One region of the Enterococcus sp. DIV0724b genome, then DNA from elsewhere that is predicted to be linked to it. Evidence: predicted binding sites of a transcription regulator. Region 1 holds the regulator's gene; each other region holds the start of a gene.
The links. The regulator CtsR, encoded in region 1, represses protease genes until heat stress. The targets are predictions, from matches to a motif close to TTGGTCAAAAAAGGTCAAANA.
Positions count from the first base shown of each region.

Region 2: a site for CtsR is predicted at 1,927-1,947, ahead of clpP (ATP-dependent Clp endopeptidase proteolytic subunit ClpP). Genes of this name have one in related genera too.
Region 3: a site for CtsR is predicted at 2,515-2,535, ahead of IGJ02_RS10910 (ATP-dependent Clp protease proteolytic subunit). Genes of this name have one in related genera too.
Region 4: a site for CtsR is predicted at 1,637-1,657, ahead of IGJ02_RS04325 (ATP-dependent Clp protease ATP-binding subunit). Genes of this name have one in related genera too.

Region 1 covers NZ_CP172890.1:3,460,861-3,465,270, forward strand. Annotated here, with positions in the region: gene IGJ02_RS16000 (ATP-dependent Clp protease ATP-binding subunit) at 1-2,217, opposite strand, end outside; gene IGJ02_RS16005 (CtsR family transcriptional regulator) at 2,222-2,689, opposite strand; gene IGJ02_RS16010 (ABC transporter ATP-binding protein/permease) at 3,182-4,410, opposite strand, start outside.
Region 2 covers NZ_CP172890.1:1,022,890-1,027,299, reverse strand. Annotated here, with positions in the region: gene ilvD (dihydroxy-acid dehydratase) at 1-663, opposite strand, end outside; gene IGJ02_RS04815 (hypothetical protein) at 1,231-1,746, opposite strand; gene clpP (ATP-dependent Clp endopeptidase proteolytic subunit ClpP) at 2,029-2,625, shown strand; gene IGJ02_RS04805 (DsbA family protein) at 2,733-3,254, shown strand; gene IGJ02_RS04800 (glucosyltransferase domain-containing protein) at 3,427-4,410, shown strand, end outside.
Region 3 covers NZ_CP172890.1:2,373,883-2,378,292, reverse strand. Annotated here, with positions in the region: gene IGJ02_RS10920 (cation-translocating P-type ATPase) at 1-1,832, shown strand, start outside; gene IGJ02_RS10915 (type 1 glutamine amidotransferase domain-containing protein) at 1,904-2,416, opposite strand; gene IGJ02_RS10910 (ATP-dependent Clp protease proteolytic subunit) at 2,607-3,194, shown strand; gene IGJ02_RS10905 (hypothetical protein) at 3,343-3,777, shown strand; gene IGJ02_RS10900 (hypothetical protein) at 4,185-4,346, opposite strand; gene IGJ02_RS10895 (hypothetical protein) at 4,379-4,410, opposite strand, start outside.
Region 4 covers NZ_CP172890.1:919,435-923,844, forward strand. Annotated here, with positions in the region: gene IGJ02_RS04325 (ATP-dependent Clp protease ATP-binding subunit) at 1-1,567, opposite strand, end outside; gene IGJ02_RS04330 (hypothetical protein) at 1,897-2,088, shown strand; gene IGJ02_RS04335 (phosphocarrier protein HPr) at 2,262-2,528, shown strand; gene ptsP (phosphoenolpyruvate--protein phosphotransferase) at 2,528-4,255, shown strand.

The DNA of each region.
Region 1 (4,410 bases):
GCTCATAATTTTCACGATTTCATGGATTTCTTCTTGATCCAATGAACGGAAGACAACTGTCTCATCCACACGGTTCAAGAACTCTGGACGGAACGCTTTTTTCAATTCTTCCATGATTCGTTTTTGCATCGCATCATAATCTTTTGTCAGGTCTTTAACGTTGAAACCGACATTTTTTTCTTCACGAATCGCTGTTGCCCCAATATTTGATGTCATGATCAAAATCGTATTTCTAAAATCAACTTTACGTCCTTTAGAATCGGTCAAATGACCATCATCTAATACTTGTAAGAGAATATTGAAGACATCTGGATGCGCTTTTTCTACTTCATCCAATAAAATGACAGAATAAGGTTTTTGACGGATTTTTTCAGTTAACTGACCGCCTTCTTCATAACCCACATAACCTGGAGGAGAACCGATCAAACGACTAGTACTGTATTTCTCCATAAATTCAGACATATCCACTCGAACAAGGGCATCTTCACTACCGAACATCGTTTCAGCTAACGCTTTGGCAAGCTCTGTTTTACCCACTCCTGTTGGGCCTAAGAACATAAATGAACCAATTGGTCTATCTGGATCTTTTAACCCACTGCGAGCTCGACGGATTGCACGTGACACAGCTTGGACAGCTTCATCCTGACCGACTACTCGATGATGTAAAATACTTTCTAATTCAAGTAAACGTTCACTTTCTTTTTTCTCTAACTGTTGTAACGGCACGCCTGTCCATTGTGAAACAACATTCGCAACATCTTGCTCTGTCACTTGGTTAGCATAACCAGAAGCTTCTTTTTGTTCTAATAGTAGAATATTTTCTAATTTACGGGCTAATTTTTTCTCTTTTTGGCGTAGTCTGGCTGCACTTTCAAAAGACTGTGACTGAATCGCTTCTTCTTTTTCTTGAACTAAACGAGCAATGTCCACGCGCAAATTATTGATTTCAGAAGGTTCATCTGCCAAATCTAAACGAACTTTAGCTGATGACTCATCCATCAGATCAATTGCTTTGTCTGGTAATTGGCGAGAATTAATGTAGCGTACAGATAATTGAACCGCCGCATGTAAAGCGTCATCTGTGATTTCTACACCATGATGTTCTTCATAGCGAGAACGCAAACCTTTTAAAATCTCTTCTGCTTCTTCCGGTGTTGGTTCATCAACTTGTACTCGAGCAAAACGACGTTCCAAAGCTGAATCTTTTTCGATATATTTTTGGTATTCATCTAGTGTTGTTGCGCCGATCGTTTGCAATTCTCCTCTTGCAAGTGCTGGTTTTAAAATATTTGATGCATCGATCGCACCTTCAGCACCACCTGCACCGATCAAGGTATGCAATTCATCGATAAACAAAATCACTTCACCATCTTGATAAATTTCATCGATCACTTTTTTTAGTCGATCTTCAAATTCACCACGATACTTAGTACCTGCAACTAAAGCACCCATGTCCAACATCATCAAACGTTTTTCCAGCATATCTTCAGGAACTTCACCGTTCACAATTTTTTGCGCTAGTCCTTCAGCAATCGCAGTCTTACCGACACCAGGTTCGCCAACTAAAACAGGATTATTCTTTGTACGGCGACTTAGAATTTGAATTAAACGTCTAACCTCTTGTGAACGTCCAACAACAGGATCTAAATCATTTTCACGTGCTAATTTCGTTAAATCCCGCGCTAATGAATCCAAGGTTGGTGTTCCTTTTGGCGCAGCTTTTTGAGCTTGATTATTGCGCCGGCGTCCTACATTCCCACTCATTTGCGGATCAGTAATACCTATTTTCTTCATTAATAGCTGACGCATTTTAGATAAACTTAAACCTAAATTCAATAAAATGCGTGAAGCCAAGATATCTTCATCTCTTAATAAACCTAGCAAAATATGTTCCGTTCCGATATTTGGTGCACCCAAACGCTTCGCTTCATCGCCTGCATAAGCAAAAATTTGTTTTGCACGAGGAGAATACGGTAAATAAGCACCTTTAGGATATCCTTTCACGGTCCCATAGCCAGTTAAATGTTCGATTTCTTCACGAATATCGTTTTTATCTGCGTTCAACTGACGTAATGACTTCCCGGCAATTCCATTTGGTTCTAAAACTAACGCCAACAACAAATGTTCTGAGCCCACAGATTGATGCCTAAAATATTTTGCTTCTTCTTGTGCAATAGCTAATACCGCCTTGGCACTTTCTGTAAATAATTCATCCATACTATCATTCCTCCTCGTAACTCAAACGTTCTAAAAATGAATGCATCAATTGAGCACGTAAATAATCTTCATTTGATCCAGCTTTACCTAAAACTGATTTTCCAAGAACAGACAACATCAGATTACCTTCTCTTTTGGTAATCACGTCTTCTTCATATAACTTTTGGACAAAAATCAGTGCGTCTTTTTCTGAAAGTCCATCCCCCGTAAATTTGGCAATTTGTTTTAGCAATTGATCACTATCAGAAATCTGAACTTTGGCGATCCTAATATAGCCGCCACCACCACGTTTACTCTCAACAGAATAGCCACGTTGAATTGTAAAACGTGTGTTAATAACATAATTAATCTGGGAGGGAACACAATTGAATAAATGAGCCATTTCAGCTCTGCGAATCTCAATCTTACTGCTTTCTTCAAGAATCTTCTTTAAATATGCCTCTATTAAATCCGAAGTATTTTGATTACTCATCACTCTCATCCTTTTCCCTTGACTAATACTGACCTTAATTATACATAATTTCAAGTGTTTAATAAAGGAGAATGCCTAATTTGATAAGAAAAGATAAATATATTAGACTATTAAATTGTTCTTTAACAAAAAATATCGATTTATTTTTTTATTAAAATTTAAAGTGTGTGAAAAAAACTAAAATCTAGTTTTCCCACACACTTTTCTATATCTTAAGGTATCTATCAAAATATAACGCTAACTGCATAAGATATAGCTAACTAAAATATTTATACGATCGATAATGATTGTTCTAATCTATCAGTGACATAGTGATTATCATATGAACCTTCTGTAAATATACGTTCATCCAAAATTGAACTTAAAAATAAAACATTACATAAAAATCAGAAATTTCTTTCAGCTCACAAGTCAATAGAAAATCTGCAACTGTCACTTTTTCACCTTTTATGACTTGGTATATCGTTATCTTCTAATCTGTTTAATTGATATTTATTGTGCTTCAACTTTACTCACTACTTTAGTAAATGTGATATTAAAGACTAGAGCAATTGCAGCAAAAGCGAATAGATAAATCAGCATCTGCTGAGCTGTTAGAATTGTTTCTGTATTAAAAGATAAGTCGATACCATAGTTTTGTTTATACGCATTCACAACTGTGTCTGGTGCATCTGAAAAAACATTATTGAGGGAGTCCTTCATTAAAACTTTTTTCAAAAAAGCATTCATTTGAGTCAATGGAAAATAGGACATCACTGTTCTCATAAATGGTGTGACACTACCGATAGAGATATAAATCCCTGATACAAAACCAATTATAGTCCCCACGATCGTACTCAAAGTAGCAAAAGCAGATCTTGCTTTGATTAATTTACAAATTGGATAGATCATTAAAATTGATAGTAGAGCTGCTGCAAAAATATTACCTAATACTAGAGCTAACGTGTTGATTCCTGAAGAAAGCAATGCACCACCACCTACAAATAGAATAATTCCTAATAGATAGGCAAAAAATGAAGTAACTGTCCCAATCAAAACGGCTGCAATTATATACGTAAGTTGTAATTTCGCATTAGAAATAGCAGTCAAATGAAAATCAAGAACTTTTCCTTTTTCTTTATCAGAGATCATAACGCCGTATGCTCCTAAAGTTGATGTCATCGAAGTAATCGTTACTAAACCTGCAATCAACCAGTAATTGACCATATCAACAACGTCTTGATTTGCTGTCGTAGTTCCCATTGCTTCATTAATATCCCCAAAATAACTAACTCGACCATTCGTTAAAACATTTAACAAGTCACAAGACTCCATCTCATCTAAATAATGAGTAATCAAGATAATCGTCATACCTTTTGTTTTGTTCAAAAACTTGATTGCTTCCCATAAATCTGTTCTCGTTTTAGGATCCAAAGCTGTTGTAGGCTCATCCAATAGTAAAATCGATGGATTATGTACTAACGCACGAGCAATGTCACATTTCCTTTTTTGACCGCCAGACAACTGGCCGTATCTTTTATTTAATATTGGTTCTATACCTAAAAAGCAGTCGATTTCTTTTAAACTTTCTAAGACTTCATTTTTATTCAGGCCATATAGCTTCCCTCTAACCATTAAGTTTTCTTTAACTGTTAAAAATTCATCTAAATTATTTTGTTGAAACACTACACCTAGATGCTGATATACTTCACTGGACTCAATCACTTCATCACCAATCTGCC
Region 2 (4,410 bases), 1.1 Mb from region 1:
TAAGATTGTTCCATTTCCAGGTAATGCCATTCCTAAAACTTCCATCAAACAGTTCATTGAGTTGGCTGTAAACATTCCGGCACATGAGCCACAAGTCGGACAAGCATTTTGTTCCATAAAATTGAATTCTTCTTCTGTCATTTTGCCTTCTTTAAAGGTACCAACGGCTTCAAACATATTCGAAAGTGTCAAGGTATGTCCTGTTGGATCAAGTCCAGCTTTCATTGGACCACCTGAACAAAAAATTGCTGGTACATTCGTTCGAACACTTGCCATTAGCATTCCTGGAGTGATTTTGTCACAGTTAGGAATATAGAATACGCCATCAAACCAATGTGCATTTATCACGGTCTCTGCAGCATCCGCAATGATTTCTCTACTGGGTAATGAATAACGCATACCAATATGTCCCATCGCAATGCCGTCATCTACACCGATCGTATTGAATTCAAAAGGAATTCCTCCAGCTTCACGAATCGCCTCTTTAGCAACATCCGCTAACTCTCTTAAATGAACGTGTCCTGGAACTATATCAATATAAGAATTACAAATTGCTATAAACGGTTTGTTCATATCTTTAGCATTTTTCACTTGCCCAGTTGCATAAAGCAAGCTTCTGGCGGGAGCCGCCTCGATTCCTTTTTTGATTTTATCACTACGCATTTTTCATCCACTCCAATTCAGTTATCTCCAGAAGATCTCTTTTTTGCTTCTTCTGATTCATTTTCTTATTTACTCTGCTCGACTCTTTATAAAACTTTCTACAAAAAAAGCATCCCATCAATTGAATGGGATGCTTTAGTAAGACCCCCATTTACCAAAGACAAACAGGACTCTAACATCTGCGAAATTTCTCAGTGTTCTAAGTCCTACACGATAAAATAATGACTAATACGTGATTGTTGTTTGTCTTTTGCATGGCAATGGTCTCCTTTTTATAAAAAAAATCTACAAAGATTAAAATAGCATGTGATAAATAAAAGCTTTTGTTAACTATATACCTAATAAATGAGAATGTCAATAAAATTTGATAAAAAGATTCAGAAAATTCTAAAAACGTTTGTATTTACTTTTTTACTTATTGTTTATTATTTTCGTAACAATTAAAATCAAACGATTTTAGTATTATATTTCTCTCTTATAATTCAAATCATTCCTCAGCATTTCCACATTATAAATTAAAAACAGCTGCTGCTCGGTTTTGCTTGAGCAGCAGCTGTTTAAAATATCTTAGCCTCTTTGGAAATAATATAGAGGCTTATGTGTCAAACGTTTCATTTGTCTTTTTTTATCTTCAATAATCGACAGTAACTCTTCTGAAAAACTTTCTAAGATAACTCGGCCGCCTTTATACGTACTTCCTCCCATTGAGATCACTTCATCAGGCGTTAAGATGACTTTTCTATGAGCGATTTTTTTGAAGAACTCTTCAATCAAATAGGTCGGTAAGTAAAAATTATTTTGAGCCGAAAAAGATTCTAAATAGATAAAATCATCAATACTGATATAACAATCATCCATCGATATAAAATTCACGGATTTATCTACATATATATCTCTTTTCTGTAAAATCTCATTGATTTTTTTATTCAAAAGATTCAACGTTTCTATTTCTTTAACAAAATTTTCTAGTTCTCGGTAACGTACTGATTTACGTTGCTCATACGTTACACTTAGCGCAACACCAATTGATGCAATAACTGCACCAACTAACACACCAGTCATACCTGCGATAAAAACAACCATTCGGATTCCCTCACTCTTTTCATTCTTGTTTTTTTAGTATAACATACTCTTTCACAAGCGTAAAAAAATAAGATAGAAAAAACAAAGGATTAAAAATCAATTGATCCAAGTAAAAGAAGTCTGAATCCTTTGTATAGCCATACTCTATTAACTAGTTTAAATAGATTTTTCAAAGCATTAAAGTTGACCTTTATTGACCAATAAAGTATACTTTTTTTAAGCATTAAGGTATGCTTTGTGATAAAATGATTTGAAGAGTTTTTTATATAGGAGGAATATACTATGAATTTAATACCAACAGTCATTGAACAATCATCTCGTGGAGAAAGAGCATATGACATTTATTCACGATTATTAAAAGATAGAATCATCATGTTAAGTGGTCCGATCGATGATAATGTAGCGAACTCAGTCATTGCCCAATTACTATTTTTGGATGCACAAGACTCTGAAAAAGACATCTATATCTATATCAATTCGCCAGGAGGAAGTGTTTCTGCCGGATTAGCAATCTTTGACACAATGAATTTTGTTAAAGCCGATGTGCAAACAATCGTTCTTGGTATGGCAGCTTCTATGGGAAGTTTCTTATTAACTGCTGGTACAAAAGGCAAACGTTTTGCTCTACCTAATGCCGAAATCATGATCCACCAACCACTAGGTGGCGCACAAGGTCAAGCAACTGAGATCGAAATCGCAGCTAAACACATTCTAGATACGCGTGATCGCTTGAATAAAATCTTGGCAGAACGTACTGGTCAACCACTTGAAGTCATTGAACGTGACACAGATCGTGATAACTTTATGACTGCTCAACAAGCAAAAGAATACGGTTTGATCGATGAAGTAATGGAAAACAGTAGCTCTTTAAGCAAATAATAACTTCTATGTCCAAAATTTCTTTTGAAAATTTTGGGCATTTTTATTTAAACTAAAAGCGAAAAGAGCTACACTTAGAACAGAAGATATGAAAGGATGATACTAAAATGGATATTTCAGTTATCGATGCAACAAAAGTTACAACAAAAAATGGTTTAGCAATTGGGAGCGATTCAGCACCCGTGAAAATGGTTGAATTTATGAATGTTCGCTGTCCGTATTGTAAAAAATGGTTTGAGGAATCGTTTGATTTATTGAATGAGTATGTCAAAGAAGGGAAAGTTCAACGAATCATCAAACTTTTAGATAAAGATAAAGAAAGTTTGCAACGCGGTAATGTGATGCATCATCATATCAACTACGATTTGCCAGAAAAAGGCCTGACTGATTTGAAACAAATGTATGATACACAAGATCAATGGGGAAATCTTTCTTTAGAAGATGTAGCAGTATTTGCTGAAGATAATTTACAACTACCTAAAAAAGAGGTACCTGCAATTGTCCAATCAGTGATTGAGGAAGCAACAGCTGCAAATATCAAATTTGTGCCAACGATCGTGATTGGTGAACATATTTTTGATGAATCAGTGACAAAAGAAGAACTGATTCATTATTTAGAAGGTAAATAATAAAAAGAATTAGAAGCGGCACTTATTGTGTTGACTCTAATTCTTTTTTTAATCAATACATCCACTTCTTTCATACTAAATTTTAAGCTTTCAAAAATGTAACATACCTTTAAAATTGAGTTGGATTCAGTTATACTTACTAAAAATGATCTAATGAAAAGAGTGAATGAGTATGTTGAATAATAAAGTGATACTTTTAAAAAAATGGATTGTTGAAAATAAATCACTAATCTTTTTGTCAGTTCTTATCAATCAATTAGCTGTTTTGGCTATAGGAATAGTAAATTTCACTTACATTGATGATGCTGCACGACAGATTACTGGTGTTACTGATTTTGCGCGAAGCTATTCCCGTTGGGGCAGTGAAATCGCATCTTGGTTAGTACAAGGAAGTAGACATCTAACAGATATGGGGTTAACCACTCATATTATTACAGGTCTAATTTTATCATTAACCAGTCTTACTGCAGTCTACTGCTTAAACAACAAAAAACTAGCCGTGTTGCCTCTCATCGTTTCCGCAATTATTGGTTTAAATCCTTGGTTTTTACAAAGTATAAGTTTTAGATTTGATAGTCCGTATATGGCATTAAGTATTTTATTTTCAATAGTTCCTTTTTTATGGTGGGATAAAAAATCAAAGGTTTTCTTTATATCATCAATCATAAGTATTTTTATTATGTGTAATACATACCAAGCTTCTTCTGGTATTTATATTATTATGGTATTAGCTCTTTCTTTAAAAGAAATGCTAGCAAATATGCATCCTCAAAAAACTTTAAAAACAGTTTTGTTATCCGCAGCCGCGTATATTATAGCTTTGTTCATTTACGTTTTTGAGACAAAATTGAATCCTGGATTGAATCAGCGAGGAGGACATGTTGTAATTGCGGATCTAAAAGATATACCTCAGACCATTTTTACAAATAGCCAAATGTATTTGCATAGAATTTTTCAGCAAAGTACCAAGCTTTGGCTTGCCTTGTTTGCAATTTTAATCCTATTATTTATAATTACGAGTATTTTAAATTCAAAATTAAGTTTCTTTAAAAGCATAACTTTTGTATCACTCTATTTAATCTTAGGTTCTGTACTAAGCTATGGTGTATTTCTAATTTTCCCTGAACAATTAGCTTTAGTCGCGCCAAGATATGCT
Region 3 (4,410 bases), 1.1 Mb from region 1:
TTCCAGAAGGATTACCTGCAATCGTAACGATTATTTTAGCGTTAGGTACACAAAAAATGGCGAAGAAAAATGCCATTGTCCGCAAACTACCTGCTGTTGAAACATTAGGTAGCACAGACATTATCTGTTCAGATAAAACTGGGACGTTAACATTAAACCAAATGACGGTTGAAGCTCTTTATACAGATAATGAAGTAAAAGCTGCAACAGAGGCTGTTGCGATGGATAACATGGCATTAAAAATCATGAACTATACAAATGACACAAAAATTGCCCAAGACGGTTCATTGATCGGTGATCCAACAGAAACAGCACTTGTTCAATACGGTTTAGATCACGACTTCAACGTAACGGAAAAAGTTGCAGCGGAACCTCGTGTTGCTGAAATTCCATTTGATTCAGATCGTAAATTGATGACAACTGTTCACCAATTAGCAGATGGTAAATTCTTAGTTGCTGTCAAAGGTGCACCAGACGAATTATTAAAACGTTGTAATCAAGTCCTATTAAATGGTCAAACACCAGCAATGGATGACAAACAACGCCAAGAAATTTTAGCTACTAATACAAAATTAGCGAAACAAGCATTACGTGTTTTAGGAATGGCCTACAAAATCGTAGATGCCGTGCCAGTTGAAATGGATTCTGATATCGTTGAGAAAGACCTAGTCTTCGCTGGTCTTGTCGGTATGATCGATCCAGAACGTAAAGAAGCGGCTGAAGCGGTAAAAGTTGCCAAAGAAGCTGGTATTCGTCCAATCATGATCACAGGTGACCACAGAGATACAGCTGAAGCAATCGCTGCTCGTCTTGGTATCATCAAAGAAGGCGATGATGATGCAGTGATCACAGGTGCTGAATTAAACGAATTATCTGACGAAGCTTTTGCTAAAGTCGTGGAACATTATTCCGTTTATGCACGTGTTTCTCCAGAACATAAAGTACGTATCGTTAAAGCGTGGCAACAAGAAGGTAAAGTGGTTGCCATGACAGGGGATGGCGTAAACGATGCACCAGCCTTGAAAGCCGCAGATATCGGTATTGGGATGGGGATCACTGGTACAGAAGTATCAAAAGGTGCCTCTGATATGGTTCTAGCAGATGACAACTTCTCAACGATCATTGTAGCCGTTGAAGAAGGACGTAAAGTCTTCTCAAATATCCAAAAAACGATTCAATATCTACTCTCTGCCAACTTAGGGGAAGTATTAACACTCTTTATCGCAACAATGTTAGCTTGGGATACCTTACTACCGGTTCACTTATTGTGGATCAACTTAGTAACCGATACTTTCCCAGCAATTGCGTTGGGTGTAGAACCTGCTGAACGTGATGTCATGAGCCATGCGCCTCGTGGGAAGAAATCAAACTTCTTTTCTGGTGGTGTCTTGAGTAGTGTAGTCTATCAAGGGATCGCACAAGGTGCATTAACGCTGATCGTCTATAAAATGGCAATTGAATTCCCTGCACATACAGCAGCTAATATGCCAAACTTATCAGCAACAGCATTATATGATTTACAACACGGTGATGCCTTGACAATGGCGTTTGCAACATTAGGGTTGATTCAATTGTTCCATGCATTTAATGTGAAATCTATTTACCAATCAATCTTTAAAGTTGGGTTGTTTAGAAACAGATCATTCAACTGGGCAATTTTAGTTTCGTTCCTATTATTAGCTGCAACGATCCTAATTCCAGGATTCAACGATTTGTTCAGCGTAACGTCATTAGATGCTTACCAATGGGCAATTGTTGCCGGAACATCATTTGCGATTATTCCAATCGTTGAAATCGTAAAATTTGTTCAACGTAGATTGGGTAAGAGCTAAAAATGTTTAATCAGTAAAAAAGCACAAGTAGACTTCTTCTATAGAAGCTTACTTGTGCTTTTTATTTAAGCTTAAGAATGTAAAAGTGAGACGATTGCTTTGTTAAAATCAGGCAAGTCGTCAGGGGTACGGCTCGTTATAAGGTTATTGTCAATTACAACAGCCTCATCTTTTATATGACCACCAGCATAAGCTAAATCAGGTTGAACTGTAATGTACGAAGTCAACGTACGCCCTTTCGTTAAATCGGTCTGAATAAATAATTGTGGTCCGTGACAAATCGCAAAGAGAGGTAAATTATTTTCTAAAAAGAACTTAGTAAAATCAACAAAACGTTGATCTGCACGAAGTTGGTCAGGTGAAAAACCACCAGGAATCAGTAGTGCAACAAAATCATCAGGCTTAACATCATCAATCGAAACATCAATTGTAAAGGTCGTTCCGTTCTTCCCTGTGATTGTTTTTCCTGCTTCTTTTTCTACAAGGATAACATCATAACCAGCTTTTTCCAATGTTTCTTTAGGGGAGGTCAATTCCACATCTTCCACCAAATCAGTCACTAATACTGCTACTTTTTTTGTCATCGAATCTCCTCTTTCATATTTGGATTACTCATTTATTTATGAGCTTAATTAAAGGGTAAAGGGAATTTTTTATAGATGCAAAAGATATGCATGATTTTAAGGTCAAAACAAGTCAAAAAAGTGGACAAATTTTCAGATTGCGGTATTATTAATATAGAGATTTAGCTTTAAAATATGGAGGTTATTACTTATGAACTATTTAGATGAAAACGAAGAAACAGAAGAAAAACAACAACCCAATGCATTTATGAAAAAACTTTTTGAAGAACGCACCATTTTGATCTACGGTGAAATCAATCAAGACTTAGCAAGAGAAGTGACTTCTCAATTACTATTGCTTGCAGCAATGGGCGATGAACCAATCAAGATTTTCATTAATAGCCAAGGCGGACACGTTGAAGCTGGAGATACAATCCATGATATGATCAAATTTGTGAAACCAGAAGTGATCGTGATTGGTACTGGTTGGGTGGCAAGTGCGGGTATTACGATTTATTTAGCTGCTGAAGCGAAGAACAGATACAGCTTACCTAATACGCGCTATATGATCCATCAACCTGCTGGCGGCGTTCAAGGACAAAGTACAGAGATTCAGATTGAAGCCAAAGAAATCATTCGTATGCGTGAACGTGTGAACCGTTTGATTGCTGAAGCAACTGGTCAAACATATGAAAAAATTGCCAAAGATACAGACCGTAATTTCTGGATGTCAGCTGATGAAGCAAAAGATTATGGCATGATTTCTAAAATCATCCAAACAAGTGATGAAATCAAATAAATAGTTGAAAAAGCTGCAAACAAACTTTTGTTTGCAGCTTTTATTTTTATATTAATAAAAGGAAATAAGCATTTTACAGATTACTCTTGTCATCTACCTATAAAAAAGTGTAAAATTGAGTGATTACTAAAAGAAAGTAGGAAAGAATGTGAAACCAAATTTAGGTTATTATGTCCAAAACATCAATGATATTGTAAAAGAAACAGAAGAAGTCGGCGAAAAAATGAACGACTATTACGAAGAAGTTCGTAAAGCGATCGATGAAGGAAAAGTCACTGAATTAGCACCAGAAAGAATTGCTGAAATTCAACGTATCTTCCAAGATGGAACAAAGGAATATACAATCATGTTAGAGAAAGTCACTCAATTACGTCCGCCAGCACGCGTTATGGGGATACATAAAAAATTCGAACGTTCATACATCGAATATTTAGCTGGATGTAACGAAATGATTTTATCTTTAGATCCTGAAAAAGGGATAGACGTTGATTTATTCAACAACTCAGAAGAAAAACAAGACAAAGCAACAGATGATATTTCATTCGCAATTACACGAATGAGCAATCTTTTGTTGAAAAAATAAAAAAATAAATGAAAAATTGACAAAAAATAGCGATATTTCATTTCGTTTTAATGTTATTTTTAGTAGACAAAGAAAAAAATGTGTTGTATTATATATTCATACCAACAACAACCTTTTTATTTTTCATTTTACTCTTATTGAGTAATACTCCTTTTCCATCGGCCTTTTCAGCCGGTGGTTTTTTATTTTTTTTTCTTTTAGATAAATTATTATTTGTTTAATACATACAAATTATTTGTATTTTAAAATATATTCAGTTATTTTATAAAATAAAAAGTAGTTATTAAGCAATGGATTGTAGGGTAGATGATAGAAATAGTTGGAATACATTTGAAAAATAAAAAAAGACTAAAACAAAACATTTATGTTCTGCTTAAGTCTTAAAAAAATTGCTTTAATGATTCGTATTAATTTTCTACATTACGAACATAATCATCAAAATACTGAACTAAATCAGATTTTATTTTTTGGTATTCAGCTTCTGTGTATTCACGTTCTTCAATCGTTCCATTAAAAAATGGAATCTCCAACTCTTCGCGCAAGCGATCTACAACTTCGCTTTGATCCATTTGGGCACCTTCTTTACCTGTTGTCTACTCTATTATAAAACATTAAAATCATTCGTCAACTGCT
Region 4 (4,410 bases), 980 kb from region 1:
ATTTAGATACACTGTGTTTTTCCATGTATTCACTCATATCAAAACGAATCATTGAATCTTCTGAGCCGAATAATTCATATGCTAATTGTTTCGCTAATTCAGTTTTACCAACACCGGTTGGTCCTACAAATAAGAATGAGCCGATAGGTCTGTTTTGTTTGCCTAAACCAACGCGATTACGTCGAATTGCTTTAGATACTTTGTCGACTGCATCATCTTGTCCAACAACATGTGCTTTTAAATCGACAGCTAAGTTTTTTAATTGTGTTTGTTCTTTTTCTTTTAAATCACCGACAGGAATACCTGTTTTTTGTTCGACAATTGCTTCGATATTTTTTTCATCGATCACAGGTGTTTCTTCATCGCTGATTTGTTTGTCTTTCATTGTTTGTAATTTATTGATTTGGTCACGATAATAAGCCGCTTTTTCAAAATCTTCTTCAGCTGAAGCTTGTTGTTTTTGTTGTTCGGCATCTGCTAGTTTCTTTTCGATTGTTTTAGGATCGACGATTTGGATCGTCAAGTTCATTTTAGAACCAGATTCATCTAACAAATCAATCGCTTTATCAGGCAAGAAGCGGTCTTGGATATAACGATTCGATAAGATTGCGGCTGCTTTGATCGCTTCATCAGTGTATTTCACATGATGATAGTCTTCATAGCGTTTTTGCAAACCTTTAAGTATAGCGATTGTTTCATCTACTGTCGGTTCATCTACACGAACCGGTTGCATCCGACGTTCTAAAGCAGCGTCTTTTTCGATGATGCGGTATTCGTTTAATGTTGTTGCTCCAACCATTTGCAACTCACCACGAGCAAGTGCAGGTTTCAAAATATTCCCTGCATCCATGTTACCATCACCTGCAGAACCTGCTCCAACGATTTCATGGACTTCATCTATGAATAAAATGACATTCTCTGCTTGCTTGATTTCTTCGATCAATTTTTGCATACGTTCTTCAAATTGACCACGGATTCCAGTTCCTTGAACTAAAGAAACCACATCTAAACGAATAACTTCTTTGTCCAATAATTTTTGCGGTACATCGCCATCTACGATTTTTTGTGCTAAACCTTCAACAACGGCAGTTTTACCGACACCAGGTTCACCAATCAAGACAGGATTATTCTTCGTGCGGCGATTTAGGATTTCAATCACACGTTTGATTTCTTCATCACGGCCAACGACAGGATCAATGTTGCCGTTTCTAGCTGCTTCTGTAATGTTGATGCCATATTCACCTAATAGCCCGTTAGATTGACCTGCCCCTCCTCTTGGCGGTTGACCTCCGTTAAAGCCATTTCCGTCCCCAAATTGAGTAGGAGGGATTTGACCGTTAGGATTCCCTTGCTGTTCTTGCATTTGACGAGACAGTGAGCGGTATAAATCATCTAAACTTCCAAAACCAAATGGATCTTGTTGAGACATTGTTGGTTGATTATCATTTGCTTGTGCTTTTAATTTTTGATAGCAACTTTGGCAATAGTCCAATTGTTTTCTTTGGCCATTAACATTTGCGTACAAATGAATCGTTGCTGGATTTTGTTGACAATTTTGACAAATCATAGGATAAAACACGTCCTTTCATAATAAGACTAATCATGTATTAAAGTCATTGTTCTAAAGTCAAACAGTCTGCTGACCATTTTTGACCTTTGAGAATATTATAGCATCTTTTTAACAAGAATCAAGCAATTGAACTTTTAATAGCCTGATAAATAGAGTGGGAAATCCTATTAATAGGTTGCATAGTTTACACTTAATTGAAATTATTATGTTTTTATAAAATTATTAAGGTTTGTTTATGTAGGTTTCAGGTATAATTTAGACAAATATCTATTTTTGTCATACAATATCTTCAGTCTAAAAATAAAAGTGAAAGCTGTGATTAATCAATGTATGAAAATCCATTTGAAGAACAAATAAATGCCTTGAAAGAAGGGACTATTGCTGAACTTGTTGTAGAGCCAAAAGATTTTACAACCTTTAGAGAGGCTTGGAAAAACCTGCCCGATAGAATGTCTTTTGTTGGGGAAGCTGGATTAAATGGACGAATTATATATCATTATATAAAAGAAGCAAAATAATTGATCGTTTCATTTGATAAAAAATAGGTGAAAAGTGTTGTAACTACTCACAAAAAATGGTAATCTTAAAAATTGAAAGGGTATTATCCAGATTCTAGTTTCATTTGAAACGTACCAAGAAAGGAAAACCCTAACATAAAAAATTATTTTACTTACGAAGGAGACCGATTTATATGGAAAAGAAAGAATTTCACATCGTAGCAGAAACAGGGATTCACGCTCGTCCAGCTACATTATTAGTACAAACTGCAAGTAAATTTAACTCAGATATTAACTTAGAATACAAAGGTAAATCTGTTAACCTTAAATCAATCATGGGCGTTATGTCTTTAGGCGTTGGCCAAGGTTCAGACGTAACAATCTCAGTTGACGGTGTTGACGAAGCTGATGCATTAGCAGCAATCGTAGACACAATGCAAAAAGAAGGATTGTCAGAATAATGTCTGAAATGCTAAAGGGAATTGCCGCAAGTGATGGTGTTGCTATTGCTAAAGCTTACCTGTTAGTTCAACCTGATTTATCTTTCGACAAAAAATCTGTAGATGATACATCTGCTGAAGAAAGTCGTTTAGATGATGCTTTAGCAAAATCTACGACTGAGTTGCAAGCAATCAGAGAAAAAGCAGCGCAAAGCCTTGGTGAAGAAGAAGCGCAAGTATTTGATGCACATTTAATGGTTTTAGCTGACCCAGAAATGATCGGTCAAATCAAACAAAACATTCAAGATAACAAAGTAAATGCTGAATCAGCATTAAAAGAAGTAACAGATATGTATATCGGCATGTTCGAAGCGATGGATGATAATGCCTACATGCAAGAACGTGCAGCAGATATCCGTGACGTTGCAAAACGTATTTTAGCTCATTTATTAGGTGTTACTCTTCCTAATCCTTCAATGATCAACGAAGAGGTAGTTGTGGTTGCCCATGACTTAACACCAAGTGATACTGCTCAATTAGATCGTACGTATGTGAAAGCATTCGTAACGGATATTGGCGGACGCACATCACATTCAGCGATTATGGCTCGCTCTCTTGAAATTCCTGCAATCGTAGGAACAAAAGAAATCACTGCCAAAGTCAAAGAAGGCGATATTTTAGCAGTCAACGGAATCGATGGCGATGTTATCGTTCACCCAACTGATGCTGAAAAAGCTGACTTTGAAGCAAAAGGCAAAGAGTATGCTGATCTTAAAGTTGAATGGGAAAAACTAAAAAATGCTGAAACAGTAACTGCTGATGGTAAACACATCGAGTTAGCTGCAAACATTGGTACTCCTAAAGATTTAGATGGCGTACACAACAATGGTGCGGAAGCTGTTGGTTTATATCGTACAGAATTCCTTTACATGGATTCTCCAGATTTCCCAACAGAAGATGAACAATATACAGCTTATACTGCAGTACTTGAAGGCATGAACGGCAAACCTGTCGTGGTTCGTACAATGGATATCGGTGGAGATAAAGAATTACCTTATCTTCAATTACCGCATGAAATGAACCCATTCTTAGGTTACCGTGCTTTACGTATCAGCTTGTCTGAACGTGGCGACGAGATGTTCCGTACACAAATGCGCGCATTATTACGTGCTTCTGTTCACGGTAACTTACGTATCATGTTCCCGATGGTTGCAACGTTAAAAGAATTTAGAGCAGCGAAGAAAATCTTTGAAGAAGAAAAAGCAAAATTAGTTTCTGAAGGAACAAAAGTTTCTGATACGATTCAAGTTGGTATCATGATTGAAATTCCTGCAGCGGCTGTAATTGCGGATAAATTCGCCAAAGAAGTTGATTTCTTCAGTATTGGAACAAATGATTTGATTCAATACACAATGGCAGCAGACCGTATGAACGAACGCGTTTCTTACCTTTACCAACCATATAACCCATCAATTCTACGTTTGATTAAAAACGTGATTGATGCATCTCATGCAGAAGGTAAATGGACTGGTATGTGTGGAGAAATGGGTGGCGATCAAATGGCTGTACCATTATTGGTAGGAATGGGCTTAGATGAGTTCTCAATGAGTGCGACATCTATTCTTCAAACTCGTAGCTTAATGAAACGTCTAGACACTAAGAAAATGGCTGAACTTGCGGATCGTGCGTTGAATGACTGCGATACAATGGAAGAAGTTATTGACTTGGTTAAAGAGTATACGAAATAAATAGTAATTAGAAGCTTTCGTTATTCAGAATTTATTCTGAATTGCGAAAGCTTTTTTGGGCTCTTTGTCAACTAATGTTGGTGAAGAAAATCTAAAGAATTAAATTGATTAATGTGATTCCTAGAGGAACGTTCCTCTAGATTTTTCTATTTGAT